Regions from separate parts of the Alsobacter sp. R-9 genome, predicted to be linked through region 1. Evidence: riboswitches for the same ligand, from Rfam matches in the RefSeq annotation. Region 1 holds a riboswitch; the other holds the start of a gene.
What was found. A riboswitch is a leader RNA that binds a small molecule or an ion and turns the genes downstream of it on or off. The one in region 1 is predicted to bind thiamine pyrophosphate.
Positions count from the first base shown of each region.

Region 2: linked by a shared signal. The riboswitch ahead of thiB (thiamine ABC transporter substrate binding subunit) and the one ahead of thiM (hydroxyethylthiazole kinase) in region 1 are both predicted to bind thiamine pyrophosphate.

Region 1 is NZ_JBTSWJ010000012.1:148,479-159,085, reverse strand. Features, by position in the region: gene ACX9GQ_RS19065 (M29 family metallopeptidase) at 1-466, shown strand, start outside; gene ACX9GQ_RS19060 (tartrate dehydrogenase) at 569-1,645, shown strand; gene ACX9GQ_RS19055 (tetratricopeptide repeat protein) at 1,660-3,681, opposite strand; gene ACX9GQ_RS19050 (class I SAM-dependent methyltransferase) at 3,905-4,732, shown strand; gene ACX9GQ_RS19045 (hypothetical protein) at 4,802-5,182, opposite strand; gene ACX9GQ_RS19040 (sensor domain-containing phosphodiesterase) at 5,291-6,514, opposite strand; TPP riboswitch at 6,672-6,770, shown strand; gene thiM (hydroxyethylthiazole kinase) at 6,765-7,553, shown strand; gene thiE (thiamine phosphate synthase) at 7,557-8,204, shown strand; gene ACX9GQ_RS19025 (ABC transporter permease) at 8,429-9,418, shown strand; partial or broken gene ACX9GQ_RS19020 (ABC transporter permease) at 9,454-10,296, shown strand; gene ACX9GQ_RS19015 (ABC transporter ATP-binding protein) at 10,293-10,607, shown strand, end outside.
Region 2 is NZ_JBTSWJ010000009.1:163,463-174,069, reverse strand. Features, by position in the region: gene folD (bifunctional methylenetetrahydrofolate dehydrogenase/methenyltetrahydrofolate cyclohydrolase FolD) at 1-137, opposite strand, end outside; gene ACX9GQ_RS15905 (DUF167 family protein) at 167-493, opposite strand; gene ACX9GQ_RS15900 (YggT family protein) at 493-783, opposite strand; tRNA gene ACX9GQ_RS15895 (tRNA-Ala) at 977-1,052, shown strand; TPP riboswitch at 1,192-1,296, shown strand; gene thiB (thiamine ABC transporter substrate binding subunit) at 1,286-2,323, shown strand; gene ACX9GQ_RS15885 (ABC transporter permease subunit) at 2,331-3,896, shown strand; gene ACX9GQ_RS15880 (thiamine ABC transporter ATP-binding protein) at 3,883-4,593, shown strand; gene ACX9GQ_RS15875 (universal stress protein) at 4,611-5,444, opposite strand; gene ACX9GQ_RS15870 (hypothetical protein) at 5,505-5,678, opposite strand; gene ACX9GQ_RS15865 (hypothetical protein) at 5,833-6,267, shown strand; gene ACX9GQ_RS15860 (hypothetical protein) at 6,299-6,625, opposite strand; gene ACX9GQ_RS15855 (glutamine amidotransferase) at 6,657-7,436, opposite strand; gene ACX9GQ_RS15850 (hypothetical protein) at 7,526-7,717, opposite strand; gene ACX9GQ_RS15845 (L,D-transpeptidase) at 7,804-8,418, opposite strand; gene ACX9GQ_RS15840 (lysine-2,3-aminomutase-like protein) at 8,544-9,620, opposite strand; gene epmA (EF-P lysine aminoacylase EpmA) at 9,632-10,607, opposite strand, start outside.

The sequences.
Region 1 (10,607 bases):
CGAGGGCACCACGGAGGGTGTCCTCGTCCTCGACGTCGGCGACTGCTGCTTCCAACTCGGGCGGATGATCGAGCGTCCGACGGCGATCACGTTCCGACAGGGCAAGGCGGTGGCCTTCGAGGGGGGCCTCGACGCCGCGCTGATCCGCGCGGAGATCGAGGCGGGCGGAACAGAGAGCTGCTTCATGGCCGGGCACATGGCCTGGGGCACCGATCACCGGGCCCGCTGGCTCCAGCCGCTGCAGCAGACCCCCGACGCCGGGGGCGGCGGCGCGGACAACGAGGGCTTCCTCGGATCGATCCAGGTCGAGATCGGCAGCAACGACGACGTGGTCTTCGGCGGCAGGAACAGCGCCGCGACGCACCTTGGCTTGTGCCTGCGAAACGCGAGCCTCTCGCTCGACGGCCTGCCCGTCATCGAGAACGGGCGCTTCGTCATCGATCCGCTGAAGCCCGCCGCACCGTGATGACCAAGTCGCCGTGCAGGTGGAGGTTGCGAGGCGGGCGGGGCAGCCGGTAAATCACCAGCCGCATCATCCCGCGCACGGCCCAGACCGGAGTTCCCAGCCATGAAAACCTACAGGATCGCCGCCATTCCCGGCGACGGCATCGGCGGCGAGGTGGTGTCGGCGGGGCTGGAGGTGATGACGGCCCTGGCGCGCAGGACGAACACCTTCGCCTTCGAGGTGGACGCCTTCGACTGGGGCGGGGAGCACTTCAAGCGGCACGGCGCGATGATGCCGGCGGACGGCCTCGACCGCATCCGGCACCACGACGCCATCCTGTTCGGCTCAGCCGGCCATCCCGAGATCCCCGACCACGTGACGCTGTGGGGCCTGCGTCTCGCGATCTGCCAGTCCTTCGACCAGTACGCCAATGTCCGCCCGACGCGGGTGCTGCCGGGCATCGTCTCGCCGCTGCGGGGCGTGCGGGACAGGGAACTGGACTGGGTCATCGTCCGCGAGAACTCGGAGGGAGAGTACGCCGGCGTCGGCGGGCGGGTGCATCGCGGCCTGCCCATCGAGGCCGCAACCGACGTGTCGATGCTCACCCGGGCCGGCGTGGAGCGCATCATGCGCTTCGCCTTCGACCTCGCCCGGTCCCGTCCGCGAAAGCTGCTGACCGTCGTCACCAAGTCGAATGCCCAGCGCCACGGCATGGTGATGTGGGACGAGATCGCCGCGGAGGTCGCCGGCGGCTATCCGGACGTGACGTGGGACAAGATGCTGGTCGACGCGATGACCGTGCGCATGGTCAACAAGCCGGAATCCCTCGACACCATCGTCGCCACCAATCTCCATGCGGACATCCTCTCGGACCTCGCCGCCGCTCTGGCCGGGTCGATCGGGATCGCTCCTACAGCCAACCTCAATCCGGAACGCGCCTTCCCCTCGATGTTCGAGCCCATCCATGGCTCGGCCTTCGACATCATGGGGAAGGGAGTCGCCAATCCGGTGGGCACCTTCTGGTCCGTCGTGATGATGCTGGAACATCTCGGCGAGCCCGAGGCCGCGCACCGGCTGATGGGCGCGATCGAGCGGGTGACTGCGGACCGGTCGGTGCACACGCCCGATCTCGGCGGCACGGCGCGCACAGCAGACGTCACCCGTGCAGTGATCGCCGCGATCGACGACGCGACGGCCTGAAGGATGGCGCCGGCTCAGTCGACGCCGAGCCTTCTCGCCCCCTTGCGGAAAAGCTCGGACGCCGACGCCTCGAAGCGGAACGCACGCTGGAAATCGGCAAACCGGTAGCCGGGGACGTCGGCGCGAATGGCGCCCAGCAGGGCGCGGGCCTCGTCGAGACGATCCGCCAGGGCAAGCGAGAACGCGGCGATGCCGCGAATGTGCGCCGCGGCGTTGGGGCGCGTCGCCGCCCGAAGGCCCCAGTCCGCGGCCTCGTCGAACCGCCCGAGCCGGACCAGCGCCATGGCGCGCGAACCGAACATGCCGAACAGCATGGGGTCGAACGGACTGAGCTCCCGCGACTGGTCCGAGAACCCGATCGCCGCGGACGGATCGCCGGTCGTGGAGTGGACGAAGGCGAGATTATAGTGCGCCAGCGCGAAGTTGGGGCTGAGATGGACGGCCTGCTCGAGCTCGGTGATGGACTCGTCCAGCCGGCCCCGCAGCCATAGCGCGCGCCCCATGGCCCAGTGGGCCGCCGGATCGCGGTCGTCGACCTCGAGGCTCTGCCCCGCGAGGGTCTGCGCGAGTTCCGTGGCGGCGCGTGGATCAGCGGCCCAGCCCTGGAACGCATCCTGCCAGTGGGTGAATGAAAGGCCGGCAAAGGCACGCGAGAACGTGGGATCGAGCCGCACCGCCTGCGCGAAGAAGTGGCGGGCCTGCCCGTTGTCGTCGGGGGTGAAGCGGTACATGTGCCAGAGGCCGCGGTGGTAGGCCTCCCAGGCATCGAGCGAACTCGGCGCCTTCAGCACCGCACGGTGACGCTCGAGAGCCTCGATCTCGGCAATCACCGACGACACGATCCGGTTGCCGATGCCTTCGAGCACGGCAAGGGCGTCCTGGAGGCGCGTGTCGAAGGTTTCTGCCCAGACGACCCGCGTGGACTGCGTCTCCAGCAGTTCCGCCTGGACGACGAGCCGCTCGCCGCTCTGCAGCAGCGTGCCCCCGACGACGTAGTCCACGCCCAGCATGCGGGCGGAGTCCTGCGCGCCGTACTGCCGTTCATGCAGGGCGAGGACAGAGCCCTGGGCGATGACGAACAGGGTCCGGAGCTTGGCCAGCCGCGTGATGACGTCATGGGCCAGAGCCGCCGGCAGCCACGTGGCATTCCCGGACGGCGGCCCGACGCCCGCGAACGGGATGATCGCGATGGAGGCACGCCGCGGCGTGGCCGAGGGCACGATGGGCTCCGCGGCCATCGCCCGGGGGACGCCGGGCTCCGCCTTCAGCAACGGGTCGGACGGGACGCCCCCGGCGGCGTGCAGGACCCTGCTCCTCCGCCATACGGATCGGAGGGGCGCAGGATCCACCGCATCCGACTCGAACAGCTTCACCGCGGCCTCGAGATGCTGCTCGCCCTCGCGCAGGCGCCCGCGGCGAACCAGCTCGACCATGAGCCGTTCCTGGACCTGAAGGTCGAAGGGGTTCTGGCGGACGAGCATCTCCAGCGCCTCGAGAGCCTCCTCGCCACCGGACCGCGCGGCGAGCAGTTCCAGCAGCGAGGCCCGACAGCTGCCGAGGCGCCGGCGCTGCGCCACGATCCAGGTATCGAACAGGGGGCTGTGGTCGATCTCGACGCCTTCGAGCAGTTCGCCGCGGAACAGGGACAGGCGTCGGCGGATCTCGTCGAGGCCAAGCGGCTCCTCCGCCGGCGTGGGCAAGGGAAGGACGGAACGCACGTCCACGGAACAGTCCGACAGGTCGAGAGCGACCGAGTCGTCGCGGGCGTGGAGCCGCCGCCGCTGCGGTTCGTCCACCAGCGCCCGGATCTTGCTGAGGCACCAGCGGAGTTCGCTGCGGGGGTCGCTGGGAACCTCCCATAGCATCTCGCACAATTCACCGCGGCGGACAGGCCCCCGCGCCAGCGCCAGATACCCGAGCAGGGCGCGAACCTTCCGGGAGGGAGGAAGGCGCTGTTCCACGCCGTCGCGCGACACCACGAGGGGCCCGATCAAGCGCAGTTCGAGCCCGCCTTGCCGCTCTCCCGCCGATTCCATGGCCGCTTCCACGCCGGCTCCCACGCCCGCTCCGATCCCTCGCCCCCAGTCTCCCTCTTGCGGATCGCGCTCGGGACAACCGTCGGGGCGAGGTCCGTCGCCAGGACGAACGCCAGTCAGGCGAGACTAGATCAAGGACGCGGAACCGCAAGTCGCGGTGACCGTCGGACCCGCGCACCCCGGCCGCAGACTTTGGCGGCCCGGAACCAGGAAGGAAGACGCCATGTCCGCTGCTCAGCAGATCCCGCCCACCGTCGACTTCGAGGCCATCAAGTCACGGCAGAAGTCGACATGGGCCTCCGGCGACTACGCCATCATCGGAACCACCCTGCAGATCGTCGGCGAAACCCTCTGCGAGGCCGTCGACCTGCGCGCAGGCCAGCGTGTGCTCGACGTCGCCGCCGGCAATGGCAACGCCACGCTGGCGGCAGCACGACGCTTCGCCGACGTCGTGTCCACCGACTACGTCGGAGCGCTGCTGGAGCGCGGCAGGGACCGCGCCAGGGCAGAGCGGCTCATGGTCGACTTCCAGGAGGCCGACGCCGAGGCCCTGCCATTCCCGGACGGCAGCTTCGATGTCGTGCTGTCGACGTTCGGCATCATGTTCACGCCGGATCACGCCCGCACCGCACGAGAACTCGCCCGGGTCTGCCGCAGCGGCGGACGCATCGGTCTCGCCAACTGGACGCCTGACGGGTTCATCGGCCGCCTCTTCAAGGTGATCGGGACCCACGTTCCGCCGCCGGCAGGGGTCAAGTCGCCGGCGCTCTGGGGGACGGAACCCTACGTCGCGGAGCTCTTCGGACGGGACGCCGAGGTCGCATCGACACGGCGGTTCTTCACCTTCCGGTACCGGTCGCCGGCCCATTTCGTCGACCTGTTCCGCGCCGTCTACGGACCGGTCCACAAGGCCTTCGCGTCTCTCGATCCGGCGAAGGCCGAGGCGCTGGAGCACGACATCCTCGCGCTCATCGGAGAGTTCAACACCGCCAGAGACGGCACGGTCGTGGTGCCGAGCGCGTATCTCGAGATCGTCGCCACCCGGTGCTGATCCGGCGCGACGTCTGCAGGACGGTTTGGACCGGGGGCCGCCGTGGCTTCCGGTCCAGCCTGCGTCCGGCTACCAGCCGTACCAGACGCCCGTTCCGTAGTAGGGGCCTCCGCCGTAGCCATAGCCGTAGTAGCGGGGCCTGTAGTAGGGCCCGCCATAGTATGGCCCCGGGCCGTAGTAGTAGCCGCCGGGATAGGTCGAGGCGGCCACGACCGCGCCGCCCACGAGGCCCGCGGTTGCCCCGGCCAGAACCGCGTTGTTGGCGGCCTGTGCCTCCATCCGGTTGTCGCGATAGGCGGTCTGGACGCACCGGTTGAATGTCTTCGTCCCGGGCCGGTAGCCGGAGGCGGCGCACATGTCCTGTGCGCTCATGAGGGATTGTTCCGGCGTCTGACACCCGGCGAGGGCGCAGGACGCGAGGATGGCGAGGGCGAGGCGGTTGAGTGACATCGGCATGTCCCCTTGAAGGGATCGGAGGTCGAAGTCTCCCGCCGCCCGAGGCCGCGGGTCAAGTCCGGCCCATTGCGCAGGCCTCGTCCACTCCGGCGCCGGGGTCGCCTACGCCGTCTTCCGCAGAACAGCGGGGGCCAGCAGGGCCCGCACCCCGGCCTCGTCCGTCGGGCGCCCGATGAAGTAGCCCTGCCCGCTGCAGACACCGAGAAGGCGAAGGGTTTCCATCTCGCTTTCGGTCTCGATGCCTTCCGCAACGATGGTGCATCCGGTCTCGGCCGCGAAATAGATCAGCGCGGCGGCGAGTGCCCGGCGCGCCTGGTCCACGTCCACCGAGCGGGTCAGGCTCATGTCGAGCTTGATGATGTCGGGCTGCAGTTGGACGATGTGCTGGAGCCCCGAATAGCCGGCCCCCGCGTCGTCGATGGCCAGCCGGAAGCCGGCGGCGCGGAGCGGTGCGAGGGCCGCGAGCAGCTGACCATAGTCGCCGACGGGGGCATGCTCCGTCACCTCGATCACCACCCGGCGAGCCGGAACGCCGGAAAGGGCTTCGGCCAGCCGACCGCTCAGCACGGTCTCGGGAGAGGCATTGACTGAGACGTAGATCGGCTCGGGCAGCATGGGGAGGATTTCGAGTCCGGACCGCAGCACGGCGATCTCGAGGTCGACGCCGAGGCCGACACCGAACGCCTCGCCGAACCACTTGTCCGGCGACCGGTAGGGCTCCGGGCGGAACCGGCAGAGCGCCTCGAAGCCGGACGGCTGGCGCTGGCTGAAGCTCCAGATCGGCTGGTAGGCCATCGAGAAGGCGCGCGCCGAGATCACTCCCGCGATCTCCTCGCGCTTGCGCGCCGCCGTGGTCTCCGTCTCATCCTGACGGGTGAGTTCGGCCGCGGCGAGATCGGCGAAGACCCGCATGATCTGCAGGTCCCGTGGATTGAGCGTGCCGTTGGCATGGGGGCTGAGGCAGCAGAACATCCCGAGAGGCGTGCCGTCCTTGCCCCGGATCGGGACGCTCATGTGCGCGCCGATGGGAACGCTCTTCGTGATCGGGATGCTCTGTGCGAGGTCGTAGTCCGACGTGTCCGCCATCAACTCGGGCAGGCGCCCGGCGAGGATGTGCCGGCAATAGACCGAGTCCAGCGGCATCCGGTCGCCGGGCTTGATCATGTGCTCGAGGCCGGGGGCGTCGACCATCCGGAACACCGTCTCGTCGCCCCTGAACTCCGAGATGTACGCGACCTCCATGCCGAGGTGTTTGCGGATCGCCTCAAGGGCGACCTGCACCCCCTCGGGGGAGTCCACCTTGGCATTCAGGGCTGAAGTCAGCACGGGTTGCACCTCGGGCGTCGGTTACGACGATCGTATGACGGGAATCTCTGACGAATCCGTTGCCGAGCCCCGGTCGCCCCGGGTCCCGCGGGGTGGCCGGCGCACCCGAAGCCTGCCGTGCAAACCGCTTGCGCAGCTGCCGCGCCGGCCCTACCGTCCCGACGTCCTGGGGTGCCTTCGGGCTGAGACGGCAGCGGGCCGAACCCATCGAACCTGATCCGGGTCATTCCGGCGGAGGGAGGCGAAACCAATGACTTTGCCGGAACTGCAACCGTCGCCCGAGGCTTCGGCTGGCGTCCTGCGCGCCGTGCGCGCGGAGCGGCCGCTCGTGCACAACATCACGAACTTCGTGGTGATGAACTTCACCGCCAACGTCCTCCTCGCCGCAGGCGCCTCCCCGGCGATGGTTCATGCGGTGGAGGAGGTCGAGGAGTTCGTCGCCTTCTCGCGCGCACTGGTGGTGAACATCGGGACGCTGGATGCCGGCTTCGTGGCCGGCATGGAGCGGGCGGCGACGGCTGCAGCGAAGGCAGGCGTGCCGTGGGTGCTCGACCCCGTCGGCGTCGGCGCGACCGGCTATCGCAACCGGGTCGCCGCCGGACTGCTGGACAGGGGCCCTGCCGTGGTGCGCGGCAACGCCAGCGAGATCATCGCGCTCGCCGGGGTCTCCGGCGCCCGGCCAAGGGGCGTCGACTCGGCGGCCGGAAGCGAGGAGGCGCTGGCCGCGGCAAGGTCGCTGTCGGCGCGCTCGGGCGCCGTGGTCGCCATCACCGGCGCGACGGACTACGTGGTGTCCGGCGACGATGTGAGCGGCATCACCGGCGGCCATCCGATGAGCCAGGACGTGACCGGAACCGGCTGCGCCACGACCGCGCTCGTCGGCGCGTGCCTTGCCGTGGCCGGCCCCCGGGATGGTGCCGTCGCGGCGCTGTCCCTGATGAAGGCGGCGGCGACGCGCGCCGCGGCCGCCGCGCAGGGACCCGGAAGCTTTGCCGTGCATCTGCTGGATGCCCTCCACGCGATCTCCACGGAGGCCTGACCGGTGTCCCGCAACGTCGACCTGAGGGTCTACTTCGTCACCGACGCCCCTCTGACCGCCGGGCGCGAACTCGTCGACGTCGTGCTTGCGGCGGTTCAAGGCGGCGCGACGCTGGTGCAGCTGCGCGACCCTGCCGCCAAGGCGGGACGGCTGCTGGAACAGGCTCGCGCTCTCGTCGCCGCGCTCGCCGGCACGGGCGTGCCGTTGATCGTCAACGACCGGCCGGACGTCGCGCTCGCGGCAGGCGCGGCCGGCGTGCATGTGGGCCAGGACGACCTGCCTCCCGCGGCAGCGCGCGCCATCCTGGGCGAACACGCCGTCATCGGTCTCTCGATCACGCACCCGGACGAGATGGCGTCCGTTCCATGGGACATCGTCGACCACCTTGGCGTGGGTCCCGTCGTCTCCCGCGGCGTCAAGCCGGACGCGGCGGAGCCCATGGGCATCCCCGGCCTCGCGCGATGCGTGCAACTGTCCCGGCGACCCGTCGTCGCCATCGGCGGCATGACGGCCGACGCGGCGGAGCCGTGCATCCGGGCCGGCGCGGACGGCCTCGCCGTGGTCGCCGCCATCGCCGGGAGTCCGGATCCTCGTGCAGCGGCACGCGATATCCGGACCGCCGTCGATGCGGCCCTGCGGTCACGGACCTGAGAGCGGAATCAGCACCTTTTCCCGGGTTCGCGCGGCCGCTCGATCCACGTCTCCACGGCGCCGACACGCCACGAAAGAACGGATCGTCTCCAGCGCGGCACCTTCAGAGGGCATTCTTCTCCCCGCAGGCCCGATCGCGCTGCGTCCGCGGATCCGGCTTGGCGTTCGGAAGCGGGCACGGCAGACTGCCGCTCCGCAGAGACCGTGGTTCGACGACATCCTTCATGACCTCACAGGCGCGCCTCCTGCGCAGCGTCCGACGCAACCTCCTGGCCGCGATCCCGACCATCCTGGCGATCGTGGTGCTCAACTTCTTCCTGCTGAAGCTGGCGCCGGGCGACGCCGCGGACGTGCTCGCCGCGGAGTCGGGCGCCGCCACGGAGGAGCTGATGCGCCAGCTGCGGGCGCGTTTCGGCCTCGATCTGCCGGTCCTGGCCCAGCTGCAGGCCTACCTCGCCGGCCTCGCGCAGGGCAGCCTGGGCTTCTCTCCCCGCTACAACATGCCGGTCGCGGACCTGATCTGGCAGCGGCTTCCGCCGACGCTGCTCCTGATGGCCGTGGCGCTGGTCTTCGCCTTCGTGGCCGGGATCGCTTCGGGCTGCGTGATGGCGCTGCGGGCCAACCGCTGGCCGGACCGCGTCCTGTCGCTGGTCGCGCTTCTGCTCTACTCCCTGCCCGGCTTCTGGGTCGGCCTGATGCTCATCGTGCTGTTTTCCGTGAAGCTCGGCTGGCTGCCGAGCGGCGGACGCGAAACCATCGCGTCGGGGATGACCGGCCTCGATCTCGTTATCGACAGGGCCCGGCACCTCGTGCTGCCAGCCGTGACCCTCGGTCTCTTCTACGTCGCGATCTACGCGCGTCTGACCCGCGCGGCGGTTCTGGAGGTCTCCGAGCTGGACTTCGTCCGCACCGCCCGTGCCAAGGGACTGTCGGGGACGGCCGTGGCCGTGCGCCACGTGCTGCGCAATGCGCTGATCCCCGTGACCACGATGGCCGGCATCCACATCGGCGGCATCCTCGGCGGCGCGGTCGTCGTGGAGACCGTCTTCACCTGGCCCGGCCTCGGCCGGCTCGCGTTCGAGGCGGTCCAGCGCCGTGACTTCAACGTGCTGCTCGGCGTGCTGCTGCTCTCCTCGATCATGGTGATCGTCGTGAACATGCTCGTCGATCTGCTGCAGGCTTGGCTCGACCCCCGGATCGGGGATGCGGCATGACCGACACCACGGTGCCCACGGTGTTTCGCCCGACGCGGTCGGGCTGGCGAACCCTTCTCGCCAATCCCGCAGGTATCGCCTCCCTCGCCTTCCTCGCCGTCGCCATCGCGCTGGCCGTCGCCGCGCCATGGCTCTATCCGGAGGATCCGCTGGCCATGGTGGCGCGCCCGCTGCTGTGGCCCTTCCAGAACCCGGCCTATCCTCTCGGCACGGACAGCCTGGGACGCGACGTCGCCGCCGGCGTGATATGGGGCGCGCGGGTCTCGCTCCTCGTCGGCGTTGCGGCGATGGTGCTCGGTGTCGCCATCGGTCTCGTCGTCGGCGCCATGGCCGGCTACTTCGGCGGCCGGGTGGACCTCGTGCTGGTCAAGATCATCGAGATCTTCCAGACGCCGCCGAGCTTCCTGCTGCTCGTCGTGCTGGTCGCGGTCGCGCAGCCCTCGCTCGCCACGGTCGTTGGCGCCATCGGCATCGTGACGTGGCCGACGACGGCGCGGCTGGTGCGGGCCGAGTTCCGCAGCCTGAGGGGAAAGGACTTCGTCATGGCGGCCCGCAGCCTCGGCTACGGGCACGGCCGGATCATCCTGCAGGAGATCCTGCCCAACGCGCTCCCACCGCTCATCGTCAGCTCGTCGGTGCTGGTCGCCACGGCGATCCTGATGGAGTCTGCTCTCTCCTTCCTCGGCCTGAGCGACCCCAACGTCGTCAGCTGGGGCAGCATGATCGGCGCGGGTCGCGAACTGCTGCGGACAGCCTGGTATCTCAGCGCCGTGCCCGGGCTCGCCATCGTCGCCACGGTGCTGGCCCTCAACACGCTCGGCGACGCGCTGAACGACGCGTTCAATCCCCGCCTCGCCTCCCGGGAGCCGGAGGCATGAGCGGCACGGTGCCCCTCCTCGAGGTCGACGGCCTCACTGTCGCGTTCGGTCCGGTAGCGAGGGTCGTCGGCCTGTCGTTCCACGTGATGCCGGGTGAGACACTCGCCATCGTCGGTGAGTCGGGCTCGGGAAAGTCGCTCACGGCCCTCGCCGTCATGCAGTTGCTGCCGCGCGGCGCCAGGATCGCCGCCGGATCCGTGAAGCTCGCGGGCGACGATCTCGCCTCGCTGCCGGAACCCGCGCTGCGTCGCATCCGGGGTCGTCGGGTCGCCATGGTGTTCCAGGAACCGATGACGTCTCTGAACCCGGTG
Region 2 (10,607 bases), on a different contig from region 1:
CTGGCGGGATCCTCGCCGACGAGCACCACCGCGAGGCCCGGGATGACGCCCTGCTTCGCGAGCCGGTCAACATGGTCGCGAATGCGGCCGCGCAGCGCGGCGGCGACGGCCTTGCCGTCGATGATGGTGGCGGCCATGGCGCCCTCCGTATGCCGCGGGGGCGGGCTCAGAGCCCGAGCGTGCGCGCCAGCGCGCCGGCGAGGGCGGCGGCATCGCCCTCGACGTGCAGGGACTTGACCCGGGCGGTCGCACCGGACGAGAGCGTCACCTGCGTCGCCGCGACGCCGCAGGCGGCGGCGAGAAGGCGCGCGAGCGCCGCGTTGGCCTTGCCGGCCTCCGGCACCGCCTTCACCCGGGCCTTGATCACGCGCCGCCCGTCGGACAGCGTCTCGACGCCTTCGATCGCATCGCGCCCGCCGCGCGGCGTCAGGCGCACGCAGACCGACAGGCCTCCGTCGGCTCGCGGTTGCCAGGGGTGCGCGGCGTCGGTCATCAGAACACGTTGGGGTAGATGTAGTAGCCGATCACGCGCTGGATCAGGAAGATCAGCAGCAGCAGCACGATGGGCGAGATGTCGAGGCCGCCCATGTTGGGCAGGCGCCGCCGGATCGGGGCCAGCACCGGCTCGGTGAGCTGGTAGACGCCGTTGTAGATCATGCGGACGAAGTCGTTGCGCATGTTGATCACGTTGAAGGCGATCAGCCAGCTCAGCACCGCCGACGCGATGATGACCCACGTGTACAGGTCGAGCGCGAGCAGGATGACGTCGAGGATGGCGCGCATGAACGGCTCCGGCGGGACAGGCGGCCTTGGTTTAGCCGGGCCGCCTTCCGCGGACAAGCAGGCATCGCGAGGATGCATCGAACGGGCCACGGCCGGAACGGTCCGGCACGCGTCGCCGCCCCGACCCGGCGCGCCCCCGACTTTGCCGATTGACACGCCGCCGCCGCCCGCCTTATGAGGGCGCACCCGGAAGGGGGCTGTAGCTCAGTTGGGAGAGCGCTGCAATCGCACTGCAGAGGTCAGGGGTTCGAATCCCCTCAGCTCCACCAGGTCCCGCCGACCTGGTCATCCTTCTCCTCCACCAAATGCGATCACGACTGACTTGCCGGCCTGCTGCCGGAGCGTGACGCCGCGATCTGCGACCCCGTCTCAGGCGCTTGCGCGCCGCCGCACCCCCCGCTACATCTGCCTTCGCTCACGGGGTGCTCGCGCGGCGAGCTGAGAGGCGATGGTGCCAACCCGACGAACCTGATCCGGGTCATGCCGGCGGAGGGATTGAGGGATGACGAACCTCACCACAGTTGTGTCTGTTGTTTCGCGCGTCGCCGCGGTTGCGGCGCTGGTGGCGTGGGCCGTCGCGCCCGGTGCGGCGTCGGCGCAGGACAAGCCCACGCTCACGGTCCACACCTACTCGTCCTTCGTGGGCAAGTACGGGCCGGGCAAGGCGCTGAAGGAGCGCTTCGAGGAGACCTGCGGGTGCACGGTCGCCTGGATGACGTCCGACGACAGCGGCGGCATCGTCGCGCGCATGAAGCTCGAGGGTGACTCGTCCAAGGCCGACGTCGTGCTCGGCCTCGACGCCAACCTCGCCGGCGACGCGGAGGCCACCGGCCTCCTCGCCCCCCACGGGCGCACGATTCCTGCTCTCGACCTGCCGGTGGCGTGGTCGAGCCGCGTCTTCGTGCCGTTCGACTGGGGCTACCTCGCCTTCGTCTACGACGAGACGAAGCTCAAGACCCCGCCGGCGAGCCTGAAGGAGCTCGTCGAACGTGCCGACGGGCCGCGGATCATCGTGCAGGACCCGCGCACCAGCGCGCCCGGCCTCGGCTTCCTGCTGTGGATGAAGGACGTCTACGGCGAGCAGGCGCCCGCCGCGTGGGCGAAGCTGCGCCCGCGCATCGTCACCTTCACCAAGGGCTGGTCGGAGGCCTACGGCCTGTTTCTCAAGGGCGAGGCCGACATGGTGCTGAGCTACACCACCTCGCCGGCCTACCACGTCGCCGTGGAGAAGAAGCAGCAGTACAAGGCCGCGGCCTTCGCCGAGGGGAACTACCTGCAGGTGGAACTCGCCGCCGTCATGCGGACGACGAAGCAGGCGGACCTCGCCGGCCGCTTCATCGACTTCGTCACGTCGGAGCGGTTCCAGGAGCTGATGCCCGAGGGCAACTGGATGTACCCGGCCCGCACGCCGGCGGCCGGCCTGCCGGCGTCCTTCGCGGGGCTCGCCAAGCCGTCGAAGGGCCTGCTCCTCGACTTCGCGACCGTGCGCGACAACCGCAGGGCGTGGATCGACGAGTGGCTGTCGGCCACCGCGCGCTGACCGCGCCGTGCGCGGTCCCGGCCTCGTCGCCGCGGCGGCCGTCGTCGGGATCGTCGGCACGGGGCTGGCGGGCCTCTGGTCCGCCGGCGACGGGCTCGACCTGCGGGTCCTCGGCAGCCCGTGGCTGCACCGCATCCTGCTGTTCTCGACGCTGCAGGCGGGTCTCTCCACGCTGATTTCGCTCGTCGCCGGCGCCGCCCTGGCGCTGGCGCTGGCCCGCCGCCGGGCCTTCCCCGGCCGCGGCCAGCTCGTCGGCCTGCTCGGCACGGCGACGGCGCTGCCCGCCGTGGTGGTGGTGTTCGCGGTCGTCACCGTCTACGGACGCTCGGGGTGGCTGGGCACCGCGCTCGGCGCCCTCGGCCTGCCGGCCGGCCAGTGGCTCTACGGCCTGCCCGGCATCCTCATCGCCCACGTGTTCCTCAATGCGCCGTTCTGCGCGCGGGTGTTCCTGCGCGCGCTGGAGGCGCAGCCGCCGGAGACGTGGCGGCTTGCCAGCCACCTCGGCCTGCCGCCGCGCACGCTGTTCCGGCACATCGACGCGCCGCTGCTGGCGCGGGAGACGCCGGCCCTCGCGGTCCTCGTCTTCCTGCTGTGCTTCACCAGCTTCGCCACGGTGCTGGCGCTCGGCGGCGGCCCGGACCGCGCCACGCTGGAGGTGGCGATCTACGAGGCCCTGCGGCTTGACGCCGACTTCGCCCGCGCGGCGCTTCTTTCGGGGCTTCAGCTCGCCATCGGCCTGCTGCTGACGGTTCTCTTCGTCCTTTCGGACCGCGGCACGCGGGAGACGGCCGGCGCCGGCCGCGGCGTCGCGCGCCCGGACGCGGCGTCGGGCGCGCTTCGCCTCGCCGACGCGGCGGTGCTCGTCGCCGGAACGCTGTTCCTCGCGCCGCTCGCCCTTTCGGTCGCGACCGGCGCCGGCGCGATTCGCAGCCTTGCCGACGCCGAGGTGCTGCGGGCGACGGCCGCCAGCATCGCCATCGCCGCGACGGCAGCGGTCCTCGCCGTCACGGCTGCGGTCGCCCTCGCGCTCGCCGGGCGCGACCTGCGCTCGGCCCGGCACGGCACGACCGCGGCCGCCTTCGGGCATGTCGCGGTCATACCGCTGGCCGTACCGCCCTTCACCCTCGTCGCCGGCCTGTTCGTGGTGCTGCGCGGCCATGTCGACGTGGCGACCATGGGGGTGCCGATGGTCGTCGTGGTCAACGCGCTGATGGCACTGCCCTTCGCCATGCGCCTCGTCGAGCCGCCCCTGGCGCTGGCGGAACGGCGCTACGGCCGGCTGGCCGCGGGCCTCGGCATCCGCGGGCTCGCCCGCCTGCGCATCGTCGACCGGCCGTTCCTGCTGAGGCCCCTGCGCGGCGCGCTGGCGACCGCCGCGGCGCTTTCGATGGGGGACCTCGGCGTCGTCGCCTTCTTCGGCGGGCCGGACCTCGTCACGCTGCCGCTGCTGCTGTACCAGCGGCTCGGCGCCTACCGGATGGACGAGGCGGCGGCCGTGGCCCTGCTGCTGGCCGCGCTCGTGTTCGTCCTGGCTTGGGCCGCCGGTGCGGAGGCCGACGATGCTCGCGCTTGAGGCGCTGACCGTTCCCTACCCCGGCTTCACCGGGGTCTACACGCTGCGCGTGCCGCGCGGCGAGCTCTGCGCGCTCGTCGGTCCGTCGGGCGGCGGCAAGACGACCCTGCTCTCCGCCATCGCCGGCTTCGAGCCCGTCGCCTCCGGCACGATGACCTTCGACGGCGCGGACCTGAACGCCCTGCCGCCGGCCCGCCGGCCTGTCTCCATGCTGTTCCAGGACTGGAACCTGTTCCCGCACCTCGACGCGGCGGACAATGTCGGGCTCGGCCTGCGGCCCGACCTCCGGCTGACCGCCGGGGACCGGGAGGAGATCGCGGCGGTGCTCGCCCGGGTCGGTCTCGACGGGTTCGGTGGGCGGCGTCCCGGCGAATTGTCCGGCGGCGAGCGCCAGCGCGTGGCGTTGGCCCGCGCGCTCGTCATGCGGCGCCCGCTGCTGCTTCTCGACGAGGCGTTCGCCGCGCTCGACCCCGGCCTGCGCCGGGGCATGATCGACCTCGTCGATGAGCTGCGGCGCGAGCGCGGGCTCACGGTGCTGATGTCGATCCACACGCCGGAGGATGTGCTGGGCCGCGCCGGTGCGATGGCCTTCGTCGCAGGCGGCCGGGTGCGCCTGCACGGCCCGCCGGCCGACGTGCTCGGGAGCGACGACACGGACGTGCGCCGCTTCGTCGGGCGGCGCGTGCCGGGGGCCTGAGGCGCGGCGCGACGGCCTCAGTGCGCCATGAACACCGGCAGCCGGGCGTGGGCGAGCACGTGGCTGGTCGCCCCGCCGAAGATCATCTGGCGCAGGCGGCTCTGCGTGTAGGCGCCCTTGATGAGCAGGTCCGCGCCGGCCGCCTCGCAGTGGCTGAGAATGACCTCGCCGGTCGTCTTGCCCTTCGGCGCGACCGTCACCTCCTCGGCCTTGACGCCGTCGAGGCGCAGCATCCGCGTCAAGTCCGCCCCGCTCGGGCCGGGAACCGAGCCGCCCTCGACGCTCAGCACGTGCACCGTCTTGGCCTGTCGCAGGAGCCCCATGCCGAGGCCGATGCAGCGCGCCGTCTCGGTGCTCTGGTTCCAGGCGATGACGACGGTCTCGCCGATGGTCGTGCCGGAGAAGTCGGGTGGGGCGATCAGCAGCGGCCGCCCGCTCTCGAAGACGATCGTCTCCAGCAGCGACAGCCGCGGCCCCGCCGCGCTGGACGACGGCCGGCCCACGACCGTGATGTCGAAGATGCGCCCGCGCGCCGCGACGGCGCCGTCGCCGAGCAGCGGCGCCTCGTGCCAGCCGTGCGACGCGCCGTCGTTGAGCCCCGTGTGCACGGGAATGCCGGCCCGGCCGACGGCGGCGATGAACGAATCATGCGCGTCTCGGGCGATGTCGCCCATGCTGCGCTGCTGCGGCGGCCACAACGGCACCATCTCGCCGACGATGTAGTTGTCGAGCACCGGGAGGGTCGCCGCGCCCTCGATATAGGCGCCATGCGCCTTGGCGAAGAGAATTCCCGCATCGAAGATCGGGCGCGAGACCTCCGGATCGTCGATCGGAACGAATACGGACTTCATGATCGACCTCCCCTGTCGCAGTGCAGCAACCATAGCACCGCGACCGTGTTGGGGAAGGCCTCAGCGTGCGGCAAAGCTGACGCTTCGATCCGTCCCCCGGTGCGACCCCGCTTCCGACGGCTGGACCCGCACCGCCTGCACGGCTGCGAGCAGGTAGATGGCGAGCGTCAGGACGTTGAGGGCGACCCGCGTCCGGCGGATCTCCCCAGGCACGACGCAATTGTCATTCGTCATGTGCGTGGCCTTATCCGGTTAATGCCCTCCAGTCTCCGTGAGGCTTGCGGCCTCTTGTAGATCGGGCGAAACCGTAGGGAGAAACGCGGATCACGCCTTGCGCGATCCCTGCCCCGCTGCTTCTGTCCCGCCAAGCTCACGCTGGAGGCTCCGCATGCGCATCGGAACGGTGGTGCTCGGCTTCGCGGCGGGCTTTCTCGCGGTGCTCACCGTGCACCAGGCCGTGATCGCCGCCGGCGGCGCGCTGGGCTTCCTCGCTGCGGGCGGCGGCTGGTCCATGCAGCCCGTGCCCCCCTTCGGCGTGCCGCAGGTCCTGTCGCTCGCCTTCTGGGGCGGTGTCTGGGGCGTCGTCCTCCTCGCCGTCGCCGACCGCGCCGGGCGCGGCGTGGTGGGCTGGCTCGTCCCGACGCTCCTGCTCGGCCTGGCGACGACGCTCGTCGGATGGTTCGTCGTCGGGCCGCTCAAGGGCCGGCCCGTGGGCGACCTCGGGCTCGCCCGCCTCGTCACGGGGCTGGTGATCAACGGCGCATGGGCGCTCGGCGCGCTCGTCATCGCCCGCCTGCTGGGCCGGGTCGGCCTCGCGCGCTGATTCGGAAGCACCCGCCGCGGGGACGCAGGGGTCAGCTCGTCTGCTCGCAGCGGTGCCAGCTGTCGACCGGCAGGTCGCCGCCGGATGAACGGATCAGGTTCTCGTTCAGGAGCTGCAGCTGCATCATCGCCCCGGCGGCAGGGTCGCCGTCGGGCGCGGTGTAGGTGAACGAGTGGCGCGCGTAGCGGCCCTCGATCTTCTTGCCGCCCGGCGTGACGATGGTCGTGCCGGAGATTTGCATCTGCCGGGTGCCGGCGGCGTTGCACCAGTTGCCGTCGATGGAATCGGCGAGTGCCGGGACCGCCGCGGCAAGGCCGGCGGCGGTGAGCGTCATGCGCAGGAATGCCTTGCCCCTCATCGCAGCCCCCTCCTCTTCGGGACGCGTGGCCCTAGCCGACCGCCTCCAGCCGGCGTTCCGCCGGTGCGGACGACGGATCGGCAACCGTCGTTGCGGCCACCGGCGACAGCCAGTGGTCGAGGAACGCGTCGAGAAACCGGCGCACGGCCGGGTCGTGGATGTACCAGCCCTCGAGATGCTCGGGCCGGCTGCGCGCACCGGGCATCGCCATCCGCTCGTGGGCCCGGGTCGTCCAGCGGCACATCATCGCGTAGGTCACCTCCGGGTGGAACTGCAGCGCGTAGGCGCGGTCCCCGTAGCGGAAGGCCTGGTTGGGGAAGATGTCGCCCTCGGCCAGCGCCGTGGCGCCGCGCGGCGTCTCGAAGCCCTCGCGGTGCCACTGGTAGACGCTGGTCGGCCAGCGCACGCCGATCGTGTCGGCCAGCTGCTCGCCGGCCGACGTCGGGCGGATGGGGTAGTACCCGATCTCGGCGTGGCCGTCCGGATGCGGCGCGACCCGCGCGCCGAGGTGGCGGGCCAGCATCTGGGCGCCGAGGCACAGTCCGAGGAAGGGCGTCCCGGCCTTGAGGACGCAGCCGATCCAGTCGGTCTGGCGCCGCACCCAGTCGTGCTCGTCGTTGGCGCTCATCGGCCCGCCGAAGACGACGACGCCGGCATAGTGGTCGGGGGTGTCCGGCAGGACGCAGCCGAGCGGCGGCCGCTTCACCTCGAGGCGGTAGCCGCGCTCGACGAGCAGGCGGCCCACGCGGCCCGGGGTGGAGTGCTCCTGGTGGAGGACGACGAGGATGGGCTTGTCGGTCGACGCGGTCATGGCGGATCGCAGGATGGGCACGGGGGCCCGCGACGCACGAAGCGTGCCACAACCCGGCCGCTGCGTCGAGCCGTCGATCGCCGGCGGGGTCAGCGGATTCCCTGGGCGACGCAGGTGCGGCGTCCCGCCTCGAAACAGGTCTGCACCTTTCCGGCACGGTGCAGCGCCTCGACGATGAAGAGCCCCGCCCCCAGGAGAAGCAGGCACACGATCATGACGAGCAGGTTCACCGTCATGCGACGGTCGTGCTCGTCCTCGTCGTCACTGATCCAGCTCCGCACCGTCGGCCCCGGTCGTCGTCCGCGCCGACGGAATCATAGCGCAGGACGGCCCGCTTGGCACCGTCCCGCGAAGGGGCCGGCCGCGGTCAGCGCTGCGACCACGCGGCCGGGTTCTTCGCCCAGGTCTGGAGCGGCTCCATCGACTTCGGCATCGGCGCGTAGCCCAGCGCGGCGGGAGCGGGCGCCTGGCGGGCGGCCACGGCCGCAGGCTTCGCCGTGCGGGCCTTGGCGACCTTGGCCGGCTTCGGCGCCGACGCGGAGGCCAGCATGGTGCCGGTCGGCGGGTTGCCGTTGATGGCGATGACCGCGCCGTCCGCCTTCACCAGCTCGAAGAGCTTGGCGGCGTGGGCCCGCGACAGGCGGATGCAGCCGTGGGACGCCGGCCGGCCGAGCCGGGATTCCTCGGTGGTCGCGTGGATGGCGTAGCCGCCGTGGAAGAAGATCGAGTGCGGCATCGGCGCGTTGTTGTACTTCCGCGAATAGTGCATGCGCGCCAGCCGGTAGGGCTCGTAGGTCCCGCGCGGCGTGCCGTAGCCCTTTCGCCCGCTCGAGATCGGCCAGATGAAGACTTCGCCCTTGTCCGTCTCGACCCGCATCGTCTGGTAGGCGAGGTCGATCTTGATCTCCACCTTGGCCGAGGCGGCGGTCGGGAGGAGGGCGATGAACAGAAGGCCGAGCGCGGCGGCGAGACGTGCGAACATGGTCGATCCCCGGAGGGCCTTCTGGCCCTGACGCGTCCGACGATCCAACGACGCGCGTTGCCGGGTCGTTTCAGCGCGGCCTCCGTCGGCCGGCGATCTCTCGACTTGGTAAAGGACCCGTGTCCTCAGTTTTCCCCGGCAGGCGGGTAGGCGTGGCGCTGTCCGCGCCAGTCGGTGACCGAACCGTCGGCAGGGTCCAGCGCGTCCGGCGCGATCGGCGCCTTGCCGTGGCCGCCGGGGATGTCGAGCACGTAGTGGGGCTGGCAGAGCCCGGAGACCCGGCCGCGCAGGGCGGCGACGAGGGCGCGCCCCTCCTCCAGCGTCGTGCGCAGGTGCGCCGTGCCGGGCGCGAGGTCGCCCTGGTGCAGGTAGTAGGGCTTCACGCGGGCCTCGACGAAGCCGCGCATCAGCGCCGCCAGCGTGTCGACATCGTCGTTGACGCCCTTGAGGAGCACGGTCTGGCTGACGAGCGCGATGCCGGCGTCGGCGAGGCGGGCGCAGGCGGCCCGCGCCTCGGCGGTGAGCTCGCGCGGATGGTTGGCGTGCACGGCGACGTAGGTCGTGCCGCGAAAGCCGCGCATCGCCGCGACGAGGTCCGCCGTCACCCGCGACGGCGCCGCCACCGGCAGGCGCGTGTGCCAGCGCATCACCCGGACATGCGGGATGGCCGAGACGGCCTCCGTCAGGTCGGCGAGGCGCCGCGGCGACAGGGCGAGCGGGTCGCCGCCCGTCACGATGAGCTCCCACAGCTCCGGATGGGCGCCGACATAGTCGAGCGCCGCGGAGAGCTGGCCGTGCGAGAGCATGCCGGAGCCCTGCGGCCCCACCGTCTCGCGCCGGAAGCAGAACCGGCAGTAGACCGCGCAGACGCTGACGAGCTTCAGCAGCGCCCGGTCCGGGTAGCGGTGGACGATGCCCTCGACCGGGCTGTGCGCGTCGTCGCCGATCGGGTCCGCCCGCTCCTCCGGCCGCGTGTCGAGCTCGCGCGGGTCAGGCACGTATTGCCGGGCGATGGGGTCGTCCGGGTCCGACGGGTCGATCAGCGCCCGCACCTCGGGGGTGACGGCGACGGCGTAGCGTGCCGCCACGGCCTCGAGCGCGCCAGCGGCATCTTCCCCCACCAGGCCGGCCTCGACGAGGTCGCCCACGCTGCGGAGCGTGCGGGTGGTCGGGTCGCGCAGGGGCACGGAGGCGGAGGTCATGCCGCTCTCTCTCACATCTCGGCCACCGGCGTCCACATCACCTGCTCGATCCGCCGGGCGCCGGTCGCCAGCATCACCAGCCGGTCGAAGCCCAGCGCGATGCCGCTGGCGGGCGGCATGTGAGCCAGGGCGGCGAGGAAGTCGTCGTCGATCGGGTAGCGCTCGCCGTACACGCGCTCCTTCTCGTCCATCTCGGCGACGAAGCGCCGCCGCTGCTCGGCAGGGTCTGCCAGCTCGCCGAAGCCGTTGGCGAGCTCGACGCCGCAGGCATAGAGCTCGAACCGCTCCGCCACGCGTGGATCGGCCGCGTCTGCGCGCGCGAGCGCCGCCTCGCTCACCGGATAGCCGTGGAGCACGGTGGCGCGGCCGAAGCCGAGGCGCGGCTCGATCCGCTCCACCAGCACCCGGCTGAACACGTCCGCCCAGGTGTCGTCTCCGGCCACCCGGATCCCTGCTTCCCTTGCGGCCGCCGCCAGTCCGTCCCGGTCGGTGGCATGCCCGTCGACGGTCGCCAGCAGGTCGATGCCGGCGAACCGGTCGAACGCCTCGGCCACCGACAGACGCTCCGGTTCGGCGAGAGCGTCGCAGGTGCCCTCGCGCCAGACGAGGGCCGCCCGGCCCGTCGCCTCGGCCGCCCGGCGCAGCAGCGCCGCGCAGTCGTCCATGAGGACGGTCCAGGGCTGGCGCGCCCGGTACCACTCCAGCATCGTGAACTCGGGGTGGTGCAGCGGCCCGCGCTCCCGGTTCCGGAAGGTGCGGGCGAAGGTGAAGATCCGCTCCTCCCCGGCCGCGAGCAGCTTCTTGCAGGCGAATTCCGGAGAGGTGTGCAGGTAAAGGGGCCGGACGGATCCGTCGGGAGCGGTCGCCTGTGTGGCAAAGGCGTGGAGGTGGGCCTCGTTCCCCGGCGAGACCTGCAGGACCGCCGTTTCCACCTCCTCGAAGCCCTCTCCCTCGAACCAGCGACGGATCGAGGATGCGACGGCCCGC